DNA from 2 places in the Latilactobacillus curvatus JCM 1096 genome. Region 2 is predicted to be linked to the other one. Evidence: predicted binding sites of a transcription regulator. Region 2 holds the regulator's gene; the other holds the start of a gene.
What was found. Region 2 encodes NrdR, which represses ribonucleotide reductase genes. Its sites were predicted from a motif close to ACACNATATATNGTGT; they were not measured.
Positions count from the first base shown of each region.

Region 1 (8,085 bases), 210 kb from region 2:
CCGCCTCGTTATGACACCTGAAAGCTTGCCATACGTTGTTGATAAAGCAATCCGTGAAGCTTACAAACACAATGGCGTCGCAGTGGTTGTTATTCCAAATGACTTCGGCTACGTTGAAATTCCAGATACACCATATAGCTCAAGCTCACCTTCAGATCGTAAAAAAGTGGCTGGTCCAGTCGCAACAGACGAAGAAGTTGATCAATTCTTAGCAATGGTTAAAGACGCTAAACGCCCTGTAATTCACGTTGGTCGTGGGATTAAAGACGGCGGCGACAAGCTCGTTGAATTATCAAAGAAACTTCAAATTCCAATCGTCATGACTGGGCTTGCTAAAGGGTTAGTGCCTGATAGTTATGAAGGTAACTTAGGCATGGCTAACCGGGCTGCTTCTAAAGCGGCTGATGAAATCATGGCCGTTAGTGATCTTGTGATTGCCATCGGTGCTGACTTCCCATTTGCCAACTTAATTTATCGGACACATGACTTCAAGTTTATCCAAATCGATAACGATGAAGCACAATTTGGCCGTCACCATTTCTTAGACTTCGGAATCTGGTCAGATGCAACTGCTTTTGTTGAAAAAGTAATCGCCAGAAGCGAAACGGTTGCCCCAACACCATTCTTCAAAGCTGCTGTTGCTGATATGGCAAACTGGCAAGCCTACCTTGATGTTTTAACGAACCGCGACTCTGATCCGCTTGAATTCGAACCAATCTACAAAGAAATCAACCGGATTGCTGAAGACGATGCTGTCTTTTCAATCGATGTTGGTGATAATATCATCAACAGTTTCCGTCACTTGAACTTAACGCCTAAGAACAAATGGGTGATTTCTGCCCTCTTTGCTTCAATGGGTTCAGGCGTTCCTGGTGCCTTAGCTGGTCAATTGAGCTACCCAGATCGCCAAGTCTTCAACATCTCGGGTGATGGTGCCTTTTCAATGGTCATGCAAGACTTGATCACTGAAAAGAAATACCAATTACCAATCATTAATATCATCACATCAAATGCCGCATTAAACTTCATCAAGAGTGAACAAGATGATATTCCAATGGATTACTCAGGAATCTTCATTGAAGATCAAGATTTTGCCATGATTGCGCAAGCAATGGGCATTGAATCAATCACCGTTCGTTCTTCTAAAGAATTACCCGCTGCCTTTGACAAAGCCCTTGAAGTCACAAAAGCTGGCCGACCATTCTTAATTGATGCTAAGATCACTGACAAACGGAGTATTCCAGTTGAAGAATTAGAACTAACTATTAAAGATGGTAAGATAACAGAAACAATTAGCGCAAACTATGATGCTTCTCGTCCTGCTGGCAAAGAATACAGCGTGGCTGATTTCTTCGCAGAATACGATGGTCAATCACTGAAGACATTACCAGAATTATTTGAAGAAAACGGTGTTGAACTATAAAACAACCCGGCCATCATAAAAATAGCGTCTCAACACATTGCGGTGTGATGGGACGCTATTTTTATTGATTTAATTTTTGGTAATGGCTTCTTTAGGATGGAACCAAACGACGTTCTTGTCGAAGAATGAGACTAAGTCGTTTGATAAGTACAAGATATAGGTGAAGAATAAGACCCAATTTGAGCCACCCTGCATTGCTGTAATGCCCCACAACGTGATTGATACGATACTTTGGATGAACCAGAAGTAATAGCTTTCTTTAAACCGTAATGTGGTCAACAGTGCGCCAGTAAACCCAACTGAAGTGGCGATACTATCGATCAATGGTCGTGGACTGTCCGTCATATTGCTTTCCCAGAGATATAATAACCCGACTGATATAGCAAAGAACAATAGCGTCAACGCCCAATTACGAAGTCCTTTACCACGAGTAGCAAGCCCCCGGACTTTTTTATCAACGTTTTGCGCCCAATCTGGCATTAATAAGACTGGGATGTCTAACATAATAATGTAGACGGTTTGTAATAACATATCGTTATAGTTTTTAGCATTATAAGCCACAATAATGTAGATTAATGCAGAGATGACACCAAAGACACCGTTTAAAGGTTTCGTATTCGTAATACTAATAGTACAGGTGAAGCCTAACATCCCCGCGAGCATCGTTAAAAACGACACGCCAGTCATTGGACCACCGGAAATAGTAGCAGCTAAAATAAAGCCTAACCCAAACATCAACAAACCATAACTGGATGTTGTCCACCCTTTCATCTGTTGAATGTACCACTTAGGATTAAATACACTGGTGATTGCACGATTGTCTTGCATTGAACTGAAACCCTCTTTATATGAATTTAGTTATCACTCCAGATTGTCAACACCATTTTCCATATATTGATGTACCATCTGACGAAACAACACTATATATGGTACACGCTAAGCATTCTAATTTAAACTCTTGTATTTAATTCAATTTGTGGTAGCTGATTTTAAAGCCTTTTTGAAAGTGCCGTTAACTTACGATTGCAAGCGCTGAACTAGACCATTCGAAAATATTTTTTATTTTTAGCGTTCGTTGTCAAGACTCAATTCAATCTTTGACCAATGGCTTAATAGTCTCTTTGATCAATTGACCGGAGAATGACTTCATTAATGCCCACATTATCTGGTGTATCGATGGCGTTCATTACGGCATTAGCGACATCGGTTGCTGTTAATCCAGTTTCAGTTTCACTCTTGAGAACAGCTGCTCGTAATTGCGGATCACTAATCCGGCTGGCTAATTCGGTTTGTGCATGTCCTGGAGAGATTAACGTTGATTTAATGCCCATTCCAACTTCTTCCACACGTAACCCTTCCATCACCGCGCGCATTGCATATTTAGTGGCTGAATAAACGGATAAGCCTTCACCAGTGAAATGACCGGCAACTGAATCCGTGGTAATGATATGACCACTCTTTTGCTGTTCCATTAAAGGTAAGGCATATTTAATACCATATAGCGCACCTTTGATATTAATATCAATCATAGCCTCCCACTCATCGACTTTACCATCGCGTAGCATTGAGACGGGCATTAAGCCAGCATTATTGAATAGCACATCAATTCTACCAAATTTAGCGATTGTCAATTCGATTAAGGCTTGCATGTCTGCTAATTGCGTCACATCCGTTTGCTGATAAATAACCTCAGTGTCGTATTGAGCGGTTAACGCCGCCAACGCCGCCAACGCACTTGTTCGTCGAGCTGCTAAAACAAGTTTTGCACCTTTGGCTGCTAATAAGGTGGCCGTCTCTTTACCAATCCCACTTGATGCACCGGTAATCACAACGACTTTATTTTGAATATCATTCATTTCTTTTCCCCTCACTTTTTAGTTGATAAGGTTAGTATATCGGGTACTTCGCAATAAACAATTACGCACTTTCAACTAACTAACGCACCTCAAAGTAAGTTTTGTGAAATCACTAAAAAGACGACAACATTCTTTTTGAATAAATGTTATCGCCTTCTTTAAATATCGTATTTCTCATGGTCTCGATAATCCAACTGCACATCATCACCATTGCTCTGTAAAAAGTCGATTCTATCTTCGCCCCACTTGGCCATCATTCCTAGGACGGAAACCAATGATTTGCCGTACGCAGAAATCGCATACTCCACGTGTGGGGGTACTTCGTTAAAAACTTTTCGAGTAATGATGCCATCTCGTTCCAATTCACGTAATTGATCGGTTAAAACTTTGGCTGGAATTCCCTGAACGACGCTTTTAAGTTCGGCCGGTCTTTGAGGTCCTGCCACAAGATGACAGAGAATCAACGGTTTCCATTTCATTCCAATCACTGATAAAGTCATTAAAACACCGTTGGTATAATTTTTTTGTGGCTCGTTCAAGGCCTTTCCTCCACTTCTTGATGCTGATTTGTTTGTCTATCATACCATCAAAAAAAGGATCAGGACAATCTTATCTGTCCTAATCCCTGATTAATTATTCTGGTCGATAAGCCGCTTTAGTAGCGTTCATCGCCGACCATGCCTTAGGCCAGCCGACATAAAATGATAAATGCGTAATCACTTCGACAATTTCAGCTTCAGTAATGCCGTTTTCCTTATCAATCTTTAAATGCGCTGGTAATTATTCAAAATTACCACCTGAAATCAAGGCACTGATGGTGATTAAACTCCGTTGATGTGCTGGTAACTCTGATTCACGCGACCAAACTTGCCCGAATAAAACATCGTCGTTTAATTCAGCGAATTTAGGTGCAAAATCACCCAATAGATCGCGGCCTGCTGTTTGTTTCTTTGCCATTTTAAAAACCCCTTTCTGAATTAAAGTGCGTCATAAAGCGCATTTGAAACAGCTTCTAACCATTCTGGTGTGCCGGCAGTGATGGCGACATGACTAAACCAGCTATCCTTAGTGGCCCCATGCCAGTGTTTGATGCCGTCTTTAGTAACAATCACATCTCCTGGGACTAAGTGTTGTGCTGCTTTACCTTCTTCTTGATACCAGCCTTCGCCACCAGTCACCAATAGAATTTGGTACCCAGCATGATGGATGTGCCAATTGTTCCGACAACCAGGTTCAAACGTGACATTCCCGACACCGACATTCACGTCTGGTTCGTTCACTAACATTGATAAATAACTTTGACCGACGAAGAAGTCTTGATAAGCCACATTAGCTTCTCCAACTGGGAATAATTGTTTTTCTTTTAATTGTTCATTCTTAACCATTCTAATAACCTCACTTTATTAGGATTCAAATCGTTGTAAATACGTTTCAAAACTCTCTGCTTGATCGATACTCTGATCCAATTTACCATCATACCAATCAATTTTACGCGTTAGGATCTGTAAATTTGCTTGGCGCTCAGCCAATTCGGCTTCAGCTTGAGCCTTTGTTTTTTGCAATAAAGCTTTGCGCGCTTCAATCGTCGCGTCTCCTTGAGCCCGCAATGCAACATATTGCTTTAATTCTGTAATCCGCATACCGGTCCCTTTTAGATGGAGTATAAACCCGACCCACTTAACGTCCTCTAATGTATAAAAGCGGACACCGGCCGCATCGCGTTGTGGCATAATCAAGCCTTGGTCTTCATAGTAACGTAATGTGTAAGTCGACAAACCAACCAATTTAGCAAACTCGCCGATTTTGTACTGCTCTTGTGCCATCGACATCCCTCCTACAAAAATAGCTTATACCTTAGAGTATACTATAAGGCAAGTTTTTTAATAAATAGGACGATCGCCATCAATATTCGGCTGATTAATGCCCCAACTTGCCCCAATTCCTTTTTCAGGATGATTAACTAAATCAACAACAACTTGCGCGATACTCCGTCGTGAAATAATCGTCCCTTTAAACGGTGTTCCCTTTTCAGTTAATTCGTAATCAATCCGATCTTCATTGGTCATATAGGCACAACGTAAAATGGTATAGTTAAGCGAAGATTGTTCAACAATCTTCGCCGCCCGCCGCGTGTCTTCCATGACTTCATGGCCGACTGCTTGTTCATTCCACTCACCAAAAGCACCTGGCACTTCATGATACAAGCCTAATCCACTGATATAGATTAATCGTTTGATGCCCGCTGCAGTCATTGTCGCGACAACGTTTTGCATTAATGGTTCGAACTGCCCGCCTAAATTTGCGTAAACGATATCGACCCCAGCTAAACTGTCTGCCAACAGCTCTTGATCCAACACATCACCTTCAATAACCGTGACATGTGGATTTTGTGCTAATGCGCTTAGCCGTTCAGCGTGCCGTAAATATAGCACGAGCTCATGTTGATTTTCTTTCAACAGTTGCTCAATAACTAACTGGGCCACTTGTCCGGCTGCCCCTAATACTAAAATGCGACTCATTTTAATCACCCCTTCTTCAATGTCTTTAGCATATTCCTTAAAGTACACTCGAAGGCAAGCCATTTTTCAAATTTAATTGGTCTAGGTTGCTACTTGACTTTCAAATTAAATTGACTAAAATGAAAGTTGTTATTAATTATAATCATTATAAAGTAATAAAAAGTATTGGAGGCTTCACCTTGTCAAAAAAATTATCACTCGCCCAAAAAATTAACGTGATGCGGGCTAGCGTCATGGGTGCCAATGATGGGATTTTATCCGTCGCCGGAATTGTTATCGGTGTTGCCGGCGCTACAAGCAATAGCTTCGCCATCTTCATTTCGGGAATTGCCGGAATGATTGCTGGAACGATCTCAATGGCGATGGGCGAATACGTCTCTGTCAGCACGCAAAAAGACGCACAGGAAATGGCAATCATTAATACGAAATTGAATTTAAACAGTAATTATGCGTCTCAGATGGCTTTTGTTCGGCAAAAATACGTCAACACTGGGATTGATCCTGAACTTGCCGATCGGGCTACACACGAAATGATGACTGCTGATCCGTTGACGACTGTCGTACGTGAAAAATATGGGTTTGTCCCGACTGCTTTTACCAGTCCTTACGCAGCCGCTGTTGCGTCATTCATCTCATTTCCAATCGGTTCTATTTTGCCACTAGCCGCAATCACCTTATTACCCCAAACCATTCGCGTGCAAGCCACCATCATTGCAGTGATGATTGCCCTTGCGCTAACCGGCTACAGTGCAGCCGCTCTCGGCAAAGCGAATCGTTCAAAAGCCATGTTGCGCAATGTGATTTCCGGATTATTAACCATGGTAGTCACTTACGCTATTGGGACATTATTCAAACAATAATCGCTTAGAAAGGATTTTTTTATGACCCCTCTTAAAGCCCCACTCAAAACAACTGAAAAACCCCATCAAACGATGGAAGAAAAGATGAATACCCTTCGAGCCGGCGTTCTAGGTTCTAATGACGGGATTCTAACCGTTGTCGGTGTGCTCTTTAGTGTTGCCGCCGCAACAACCAATAATTTCACCATTTTTATCGCTGGACTTGCTGATTTATTAGCCTGTGCTTTTTCAATGGCGGCGGGTGAATATGCTTCAGTTAGTTCGCAAAGTGACACGGAAAAAGCCGCTGTTGCCATTGAACAAGCACGCTTAAAAACAGCTAAAGATGATCAAATTAAAGAAGTCCAAGCTTTTTACGAAGCCAAAGGTGTCACTTCTGAAACGGCACTCGCAATCGCTAAGGACTTAATGCATAAGAAGCCTTTAGCAACAATTGTTAATGTTAAATATGACCTAGAGCTTGGCCATTATATGAACCCGTGGGCCGCAGCGTTTGCATCCCTCTTCTCAGCCGCTTTCGGTGGCGTCTTCCCCCTTGTGACAATGATTCTACTGCCTGAAGCCTACAAGATGACCGGCACAATCATTGCCGTCACCATCGCGGTTTCCATTACCGCGTTTATCAGCGCTAAACTGGGCGATGGCAAAGTCAAAGTCTCCATTATTCGGAACATCCTAATTGGTTTAATTACAATGGCCATTCACTACGGGATTGGCCAACTCTTCTAAAGAAATCCGTCATCATTTGTTCTAATCTAACTTAAATTCAGCCACAAAAAAAGGCGTCGAGCTTAAATTAACTTTTAGCTCGACGCCTTTTTGCTTATCTAATTTTAGTTCTCAAGAACTGGGCAATTTTTTCATGGCCAGCATCATTGGGATGGAGACTGTCTAAACTCAGCTCAGCCGCTTGTTGTGCATCCGCAAATGACAACGCTGATTCGTTAAACAAACTGATATGCTGAACGCCAAACAAGTCCGTCACTTGCGCAATCGCTTGTTCATAATCTTGTTGCTGATAACCGCCTTGATTAACGGCCGAAAAGAAGTCAGTCCCAATGTGAACGTGCGAGATAAAATAAACCGTCGCTTGTGGGTAACGTTTCGTAATCTGCCCAAGTAATTTTTGTAGTGCGCCGTAGAATGTTACTGTGGACTGATCACCAAATTGACCAAGTGGTACATCACGACCAAAGTCATTCACACCCGCATAAATCAATAATAAATCCGTTGATTCAGGAATGGCTTGCCAGCGTTCAACCATCGGATCATACGGTTGGGCAATCGTCGACCCCGAAATTCCGAGATTGGTGATTGTGGGAATCGTGAGCCATTCTGCTAACCACTGGTAGTACCATTTGTGTGCGTAATGATTACGTTGATCCGTGATGCTATCACCAAGTACCGTTAAATGTTGATATTGTGTC
Region 1 is NZ_CP026116.1:763,296-771,380, forward strand. It holds gene spxB (pyruvate oxidase) at 1-1,423, shown strand, start outside; gene pnuC (nicotinamide riboside transporter PnuC) at 1,493-2,251, opposite strand; gene LCU_RS04125 (SDR family oxidoreductase) at 2,533-3,279, opposite strand; gene LCU_RS04130 (winged helix-turn-helix transcriptional regulator) at 3,438-3,818, opposite strand; partial or broken gene LCU_RS04135 (carboxymuconolactone decarboxylase family protein) at 3,913-4,236, opposite strand; gene LCU_RS04140 (cupin domain-containing protein) at 4,257-4,664, opposite strand; gene LCU_RS04145 (MerR family transcriptional regulator) at 4,683-5,102, opposite strand; gene LCU_RS04150 (NAD(P)H-binding protein) at 5,160-5,861, opposite strand; gene LCU_RS04155 (VIT1/CCC1 transporter family protein) at 5,978-6,658, shown strand; gene LCU_RS04160 (VIT1/CCC1 transporter family protein) at 6,680-7,387, shown strand; gene LCU_RS04165 (SGNH/GDSL hydrolase family protein) at 7,482-8,085, opposite strand, start outside.
Region 1: a site for NrdR is predicted at 2,341-2,356, ahead of pnuC (nicotinamide riboside transporter PnuC). Genes of this name have one in related genera too.

Region 2 (8,085 bases):
CGCGACCTAGCTTTCACGAGTAAGACACTGGCAACCATTAAACGTGACGCGCCAATTACGATTGGCTTAGACGATGTGGTGTACAACGGACCTGATATGGCAGCTTTGGTTGCTTTTTACCAAGAAATGAACTTCAAGTCGTTTCTAAATCAATTAGATGTTGCACCAGTTGAACCCACGGCTACTGAAGACTATCAATTTACAGTATTAACCCTTGATAACATCGCCGATGTCGTGACAACCACTGAAAACGTTGCGTTTGGCATCGAAATGTTAACCGACAATTACCATACAGCAGACTTGATTGGCTTTTACATTGGCCGACCAGACCACTGGTATGTCAGCGACGACGTAACACTCTTGACAGAATCGGTTTTAAAAACGTGGTTAGAAGATGCTAAACGTCCGAAAGCAGTTTTTGACGTGAAACGCAATCAGGTTGCGGTGAATCGCTTAGGGATTCACTTAGCGGGGGTTCAATTTGACTTACTATTAGCGTCTTATTTGTTGAATACAACGAATAACAGTAATGATCTTGGAACGGTTGCAAATTTACATCAGTATCAAAATGTCCAAACAGATGAAGCTGTTTATGGCAAGGGGGCTAAACGTGCAGTCCCTGTCGATCCAACCGTGCTTTATCAACATCTGATTCAAAAAGCAGCAGCTATTTACAAATTAGCACCACAATTGACAGAACAATTAAAAAAACATCAACAATTCGATTTATTCACGGATATGGAATTGCCATTAGCGCTAGTTTTAGCGGATATGGAAATCACCGGGATTCGAGTTGATGCAAGTCGCCTACAACAAATGGGGGGCGAGTTCAGTCAAACGCTGAAGATTTTGGAAGAAAAGATTTATGCGGAAGCTGGCGAAACGTTTAACATCAATTCGCCTAAGCAACTGGGCGTCATTCTATTCGAAAAGATGGGGTTACCAGTGATTAAGAAGACCAAGACCGGCTATTCAACGGCGGTGGATGTCTTGGAACAACTTAAAAAAGACGCACCAATTGTCCAAACCATCTTGGATTATCGCCAAATCGCTAAGATTCAGTCAACGTATGTCGAAGGATTATTGAAGTCAATTCATCAAGATAATAAGGTGCATACGCGTTACTTGCAAACCTTAACGCAGACTGGTCGCTTGTCATCGGTTGATCCCAACTTACAAAATATTCCAGTCCGTCTAGCGGAAGGCCGTAAGATTCGCCAAGCGTTTGTCCCAAGTCAACCGGGTTGGCAGATGTTTGCTTCTGATTACTCCCAAATTGAATTACGAGTTTTAGCCCACATTTCGGGGGATGCCAATATGCAAGAGGCATTCAAGGAAGACCGCGATATCCATGCGAATACTGCGATGAAGATTTTTGGCTTATCGAGCGCTGATGAAGTGACACCAGATATGCGGCGCCAAGCGAAAGCAACTAATTTCGGGATTGTTTACGGGATTAGTGACTATGGCTTATCACAAAATATTGGGATCACAAGGGCTGAAGCTAAACGCTTTATTGAAGCGTATTTTGAACAGTATCCAGGTGTTCATCAATTCATGCAAGATATCGTGAAGAAGGCGCGCGAAGAAGGCTACGTTGAAACGCTCTTCCATCGGCGTCGCTATTTACCAGATATTCACGCTAAAAACTTCAATTTGCGCTCATTTGCAGAACGCACGGCAATGAATACCCCAATTCAAGGGAGTGCCGCTGATATTATTAAGATGGCAATGATCTTGATGCAAGCGGAACTGAAGAAGGCAGGATTACAAGCCAAGATGCTTTTACAAGTACATGATGAATTGATTTTTGAAGCACCAGAATCAGAAATACCAATGTTAGAAAAATTAGTACCAAGTGTCATGGATTCTGCGGTTTCATTAGCGGTGCCGCTGAAAGTTGAAAGTGGCTTTGGACCAACTTGGTACGATATTAAGAAATAAGGGGACACACAATGCCAGAATTACCAGAAGTTGAAAATGTGCGCCGCGGATTGGAACAATTAGTGGTCGGTAAGACGGTTCAAGCAATTGAGATTCGCTGGTCGAAAATTATCAGTAATCCAGACGATGTTTTTGTTGAAGGTCTTGTTGGACGCCAAATTATCGGTGTTGATCGACGCGGTAAGTATTTATTGATTCGTTTCGATCAAAACTTAACTGTTGTGAGTCATTTGCGGATGGAAGGCAAATACGAAGTTGATGATCAATCCGTACCAATGACTAAGCACACGCATGTGATTTGGACATTTACAGATGGACAACAGTTACGTTATCTTGATTCACGTAAGTTTGGCCGAATGTTATTAATTGAAACGGGTCAAGAAAACACTGTTTCTGGATTGAAGGACTTAGGGGTTGAACCAACCCCAACAACGTTTAAGAAAACCGCCTTCTATCAGGCGTTACAGAAACATAAAAAAGCGATTAAACCACTGTTGCTGGATCAAAAAATTGTAACGGGTCTTGGGAATATCTATGTGGACGAAACGTTGTGGTTGAGCCAGATTCACCCAGAAACACCGGCGAATTTATTGACGAAAGCTGAAACAGATCGTTTGCATGATGAAATCATCACAGAGTTAGAACTGGCAACCAATAACGGTGGGACAACAGTCAATACGTTCTTAAACGCGGCGGGTCACGCTGGGGCCTTTCAGGATATGTTGCACGTCTATGGTAAGAAAGGGCAACCGTGTGATCGGTGCCAGACTCCGATTGAGAAAATTAAAGTAGCACAGCGTGGCACGCATTTCTGTCCGCGGTGTCAGATTAAGAGAGAAGCGGTTCAATGACGTATTTTCTAGGTTTAACGGGTGGCATTGCCAGTGGGAAGTCGACTGTTGCGGCATTGTTTAAAGAACAGGGAATCCCGGTGATTGATGCTGATCAAGTTGCTCATCAGGTATTAGCGACTAATAAATCGGTACAGGCACAATTGCAAGCAGCCTTTGGCGAAGCAGTTGTCAAAAATGGTCAAGTTGATCGGCCTATGTTGGGCCAGCAAGTCTTCGGTAACCCAGAGGCTTTGACTCAGTTAAATGCGATTACTGGGCCCGCTATTTTGACAGCCATTAAACAACAGATGCAAGCAGCAGATGCACCGCTGGTTGTGTTGGATGTGCCACTGTTATATGAACAACACTACGAGCAATATTGCGATGGTGTTGCAGTTGTCTACGTTGAACGTAAAACACAATTGCAACGTTTGATGGCGCGTAACCAATTGACTATAGAACAGGCAAATGCGCGAATTGATAGTCAAAGTGATTTGGCGACCAAAAAAGCGCGAGCGGATTTCGTGATTGATAATCAAGGCACACCTGCAATGTTGCGGCAACGTGTTTTGGCGTTGTTACAACAGTTGTGTCATAACAAGTAATACAAGCGGTCGAACAGATTATTCTGTTCGACCGCTTTTTTGTTTGGAAAAGGCGAAATGCCTTGAGACTGATACATTTTTTGTTTAGCCTGCTTGCCTGGCATGTTATACTACTGTTATACTAATTGTTTTAAAATTGGATTGAATTTGAAACGAATTAATCAAAAGATAAGAAGGTGTCATTATGCTATGTCCACATTGTCATCAGAATAGTTCGCGGGTAATTGATAGTCGTCCCACGGATGAAGGGCGAGTGATTCGTCGTCGCCGTGAGTGTGAGAATTGTCGTTTCCGGTTTACAACGTTCGAACGAGTGGAACAAACCCCATTGTTGGTAATCAAGAAAAACGGAACGCGCGAAGAATTCAACCGTGATAAATTATTGCGCGGGCTAATTCGTGCTGCTGAAAAACGCCCCGTTACAATGGAGCAAATGACTGAAGTAGTTGATGAAGTTGAGAATAAGATTCGCTCATTGGGTGAAAACGAAGTCTCTTCACAAGCCGTCGGAGAATACGTGATGCGCTTGTTACCAGATATTGATCAGATTGCCTACATTCGCTTTGCCAGTGTTTATCGCGAATTCAAGGATATGAATGTCTTTATGAGTGAATTACAAGAAATGATGAATAAAGAAAAGACGAAGAAATCGAATTAAGGAAGAGGGGTTAGCCGATGTCAGATGCATTTGATTTTTTGAGTCCAAAAGACGGCTTTTCAGTGACAAAAGCTAACTATTTGACCGATTTCGATCAAACAGTCGTCACTTACTTATATCAACCATTGATGGGGGCTGTTGCTTACAGTCTCTATCTTTTGTTATGGAGTCAAACCAAGAAAGAAACGGAACAACATTTTCAAACACATGCGACTTTGTTAAATCTGTTGAGTGTTGATTTACCTGCTTTTTATGACAGCCGCAGCAAATTGGAAGCACTTGGTTTAATGCGGACGTATCAAAAAAATGAGGGAACTGGCCGCAAGTTGGTGTATGAACTGTATGCGCCATTGCAACCACAAGCTTTTTTTAACGATGATTTGTTAAGTGTGGCATTGTTCGAAGCGGTCCGCGAAACACGGTTTGTGGAACTCCGTGACTATTTCAAGCTACGACCGGTTTACGCCAAGGATTATCAAGAGGTCACTAAGAATTTCTTGACCGTTTTCCATGTGCAAAACGATTTATTGACGAACGTGCCAAGCAGTGTGGCTGAAACTAAGGCAATGTATCAACAAAAAGCAGCTAGCACACCGCAGTTTACCTCGGTTGAGTTGCGGACTTTTGATTGGGACCTATTACAAGATGCAACGGCGCAATACCAGATTGATACGGATCAAATTCTCAAAAATGAACAGGGCTTGTTTAATCTCCATTATTTCTATGGTCTAGATGAGATGGACTTAGCGCGTTTGATTGGCTTGACGATGAATGTTGCTGACAGTACGATTAATATGGCAGCGCTCGAACAGAACGTCTTGAACAATTACACACGACGTCAGAGTAACCGGCAAACGCCAGCTGCTACAACAACGCAAAAACCGTTAGCCGAGTTACAAAAAGAATGGCAAAAAGCCGGCTTTAACGAACAGGAATTGCAGTGGCTAACAGAAAGTCAGGGCTACTTGCCAGTTGATTATCTCGAATACTTGAAACAAAAGAACCACGGCTTTGTCGCTAAAAATGAAATCCGGGCGTTAAAGGACTTGCAAAACCGCTATATCTTTAACAATGATGTGCTCAATATTTTGGTCGTTTATATCATTACGCAATATGATGGGCTCACTCAGGCGCTAGTCGATCGGATTGCGAACCAGTGGGCTCAACAAGGGGTTAAGACGGCAGCGGATGCGATTTTGCAGATTCGCGATTTCCAAACCAAACAGACGGCAAAGGTGCAAAACAATCGCCAAACGCGTTATCAGAATAAAACTAAAAAAGAACCAGTACCTAAATGGGCTAAACCAGATTATCAAGCGCCAAAAGAAACAACCACACCTGAGCATCAGCATGAACTAGAAGCGGCGTTGAAAAAAATTCGTGAGGGGCGGGAATCGTAATGGAAAATATGGGTAAAGATTTGACGGATTACATGAATCGGCAAAAGTTAAACCAACAGTTTAATAAATTGGTCGAAGATGCCTTGAACGATTCCGATGTCCAAGCATTTATACAAGCTAACAAAGACCGCTTATCACAAGAAACGGTCACGCGTAGTGCCGCTAAAATTTACGAATACGTCATCGAAAAGAAGAAGTTAGCTAATGGGCAAACCACTTTGGCACCGGGTTATGCGCCAAAGTTAGTCTTAAATAACCATTTTATCGATGTCAGTTATGAGCCTACGGTAAGTTTATTACAAGAGCGCGAACAAGCTGCCTTGCATGCACGAGTGAAGTCAATTAATATGCCGCGCGATATTGAACAGGCCAAGATTGATTCATACGATCCAACCAATCGGTTTGACGCATTGATCAAAGCTACCGCGTTTATCGGGGCTTATCGGCAAGCACCCCATGATTTTCACCAAGCCTTGTACCTTAGCGGGCAATTCGGGGTTGGCAAGACTTACTTGTTAGGTGCGATTGCAAACGAACTGGCGTTATCCGGGTTTGAAACCACGTTGATTCATTTCCCGACATTTGCAGTGGAGATGAAGAATGCAATTGGGCAAAACAATGTGTTAGAAAAGGTCAACGTGATAAAAAAAGCACCGATTCTGATGATTGATGATATCGGTGCTGATGCAATGAGTGCGTGGGTTCGGGATGAAGTACTTGGCATTATTTTGCAATATCGAATGCAAGAACAACTCGCCACCTTCTTCAGTTCAAACTTCACAATGACTGAATTAGAGACGCATTTGACAACTAGCAACCAAGGAGACGAACCGGTTAAAGCGGCCCGCATCATGCAACGTGTGCGCTATTTAGCGCAAGAAATTGAAGTTGGTGGTCAAAATCGCCGCTTACAACCTTAGTAATTTAGGCTTGCTAAAAAAGCAATTAAGTGTTTTAATAGAATCAATCAATGATGAAAGACACCTTTTAAATGAACCATCGCAGAGAGAAAAACATAGCTGAAAGTTTTTCACCCCCATTTAATTGACCACTTTCAAAGGCAATACAACTGATCGGGTCGTTTCCGTTATAGACGCTTAAAGTTGGAGAACCAAATGTTGGGGTCTCAATCTGGGTGGAACCGCGAAATTAATTCGTCCCTGAGCTGCACAATTCGTGCGTCTCAGGGACTTTTTTTATTGTTGATGACAAATTAGAAGGAGTGAATAGTAATGGCAGAGATTCAATTAACTTTTCCAGATGGTGCTCAAAAGGCATTTGAACAAGCAACAAGTCTTTTAGATGTTGCTAAATCAATTAGTACAAGCTTAGCTAAAAAGGCAATTGCCGGTAAATTGAACGGTGAATTAGTTGATTTACAGCAACCAATTTTAGAAGATGGGGCAATTGAAATCATCACTAAAGACGACAAAGCAACCGATTTGATGGCAATTTGGAATACGGCAGCCTTTGTTTTAGCTGCAACGTTGAACCGTGCTTATCCCGAGATGCAATTCGGCGAAGTACATGCAACTGAAGATGGCTTCTTCTATGATACCGAAAACGAAGCTGGTCAAGTAGCTGTGACCGACTTACCAGACATTAAAAAAGCAATGAGCAAGTTAATCCAAGCTGGCGGGGCAATCGAACGTGTCAGCTTAGACAAAGCTGCTGCTAAAACACTATTTGCTGGGCAAACTTACAAATTAGCATTATTAGATGAAATGGAAACAGACCAAGTCTTAGTTTACAAATTAGGCGATTTTGCTGATTTTGGGTTAGCACCAATGCTAGCTAAAGTGAGCGACGTTAAGGTCTTTGAACTCTTATCGGTTGCCGGCGCTTATTGGCAAGGTAAATCAAGTAATAAGATGTTACAACGGATTTACGGAACAGCTTACAACAAACAAGCTGACTTAGATGCTGACTTACAGCGTCGTCAAGAAGCTAAAGAACGTGATCACCGTGTGATTGGGAACCAATTAGACTTATTCTTTGTTGATCCTAAGGTTGGTGCGGGCTTGCCTTATTGGTTGCCAAATGGTGCTACCATCCGACGTTCAATCGAACGGTACATCATTGATAAAGAAGTTGCCAATGGTTATGAACATGTTTACACACCAATTCTAGCGAACTTAGATTTGTACAAACAATCAGGTCACTGGGATCACTACCGTGAGGACATGTTCCCACCAATGGATATGGGCGATGGCGAAATGCTTGAATTACGCCCAATGAACTGCCCATCACATATCCAAGTTTACAAACACCACCCACGTTCATATCGTGAATTACCAATTCGGTTAGCTGAACTAGGGATGATGCACCGCTATGAAAAATCAGGTGCGCTTTCAGGGTTACAACGGGTGCGTGAAATGACTTTAAATGATGGACATACATTCGTTCGTCCTGACCAAATTCAAGATGAATTCAAGTCAATTTTGAAATTAATGATTGAAGTGTACTCAGACTTCAATATCAACGATTATACATTCCGTTTGAGCTACCGCGATCCTGCTAATACCGAAAAGTACTATGCTGATGATAAAATGTGGAACAAAGCACAAACGATGTTAAAAGGTGCTATGGATGATCTTGGTTTAGATTACGTTGAAGCTGAAGGCGAAGCTGCTTTCTACGGTCCT
Region 2 is NZ_CP026116.1:968,698-976,782, reverse strand. It holds gene polA (DNA polymerase I) at 1-1,944, shown strand, start outside; gene mutM (DNA-formamidopyrimidine glycosylase) at 1,956-2,795, shown strand; gene coaE (dephospho-CoA kinase) at 2,792-3,382, shown strand; gene nrdR (transcriptional regulator NrdR) at 3,567-4,040, shown strand; gene LCU_RS05150 (replication initiation and membrane attachment family protein) at 4,058-5,440, shown strand; gene dnaI (primosomal protein DnaI) at 5,440-6,360, shown strand; gene thrS (threonine--tRNA ligase) at 6,673-8,085, shown strand, end outside.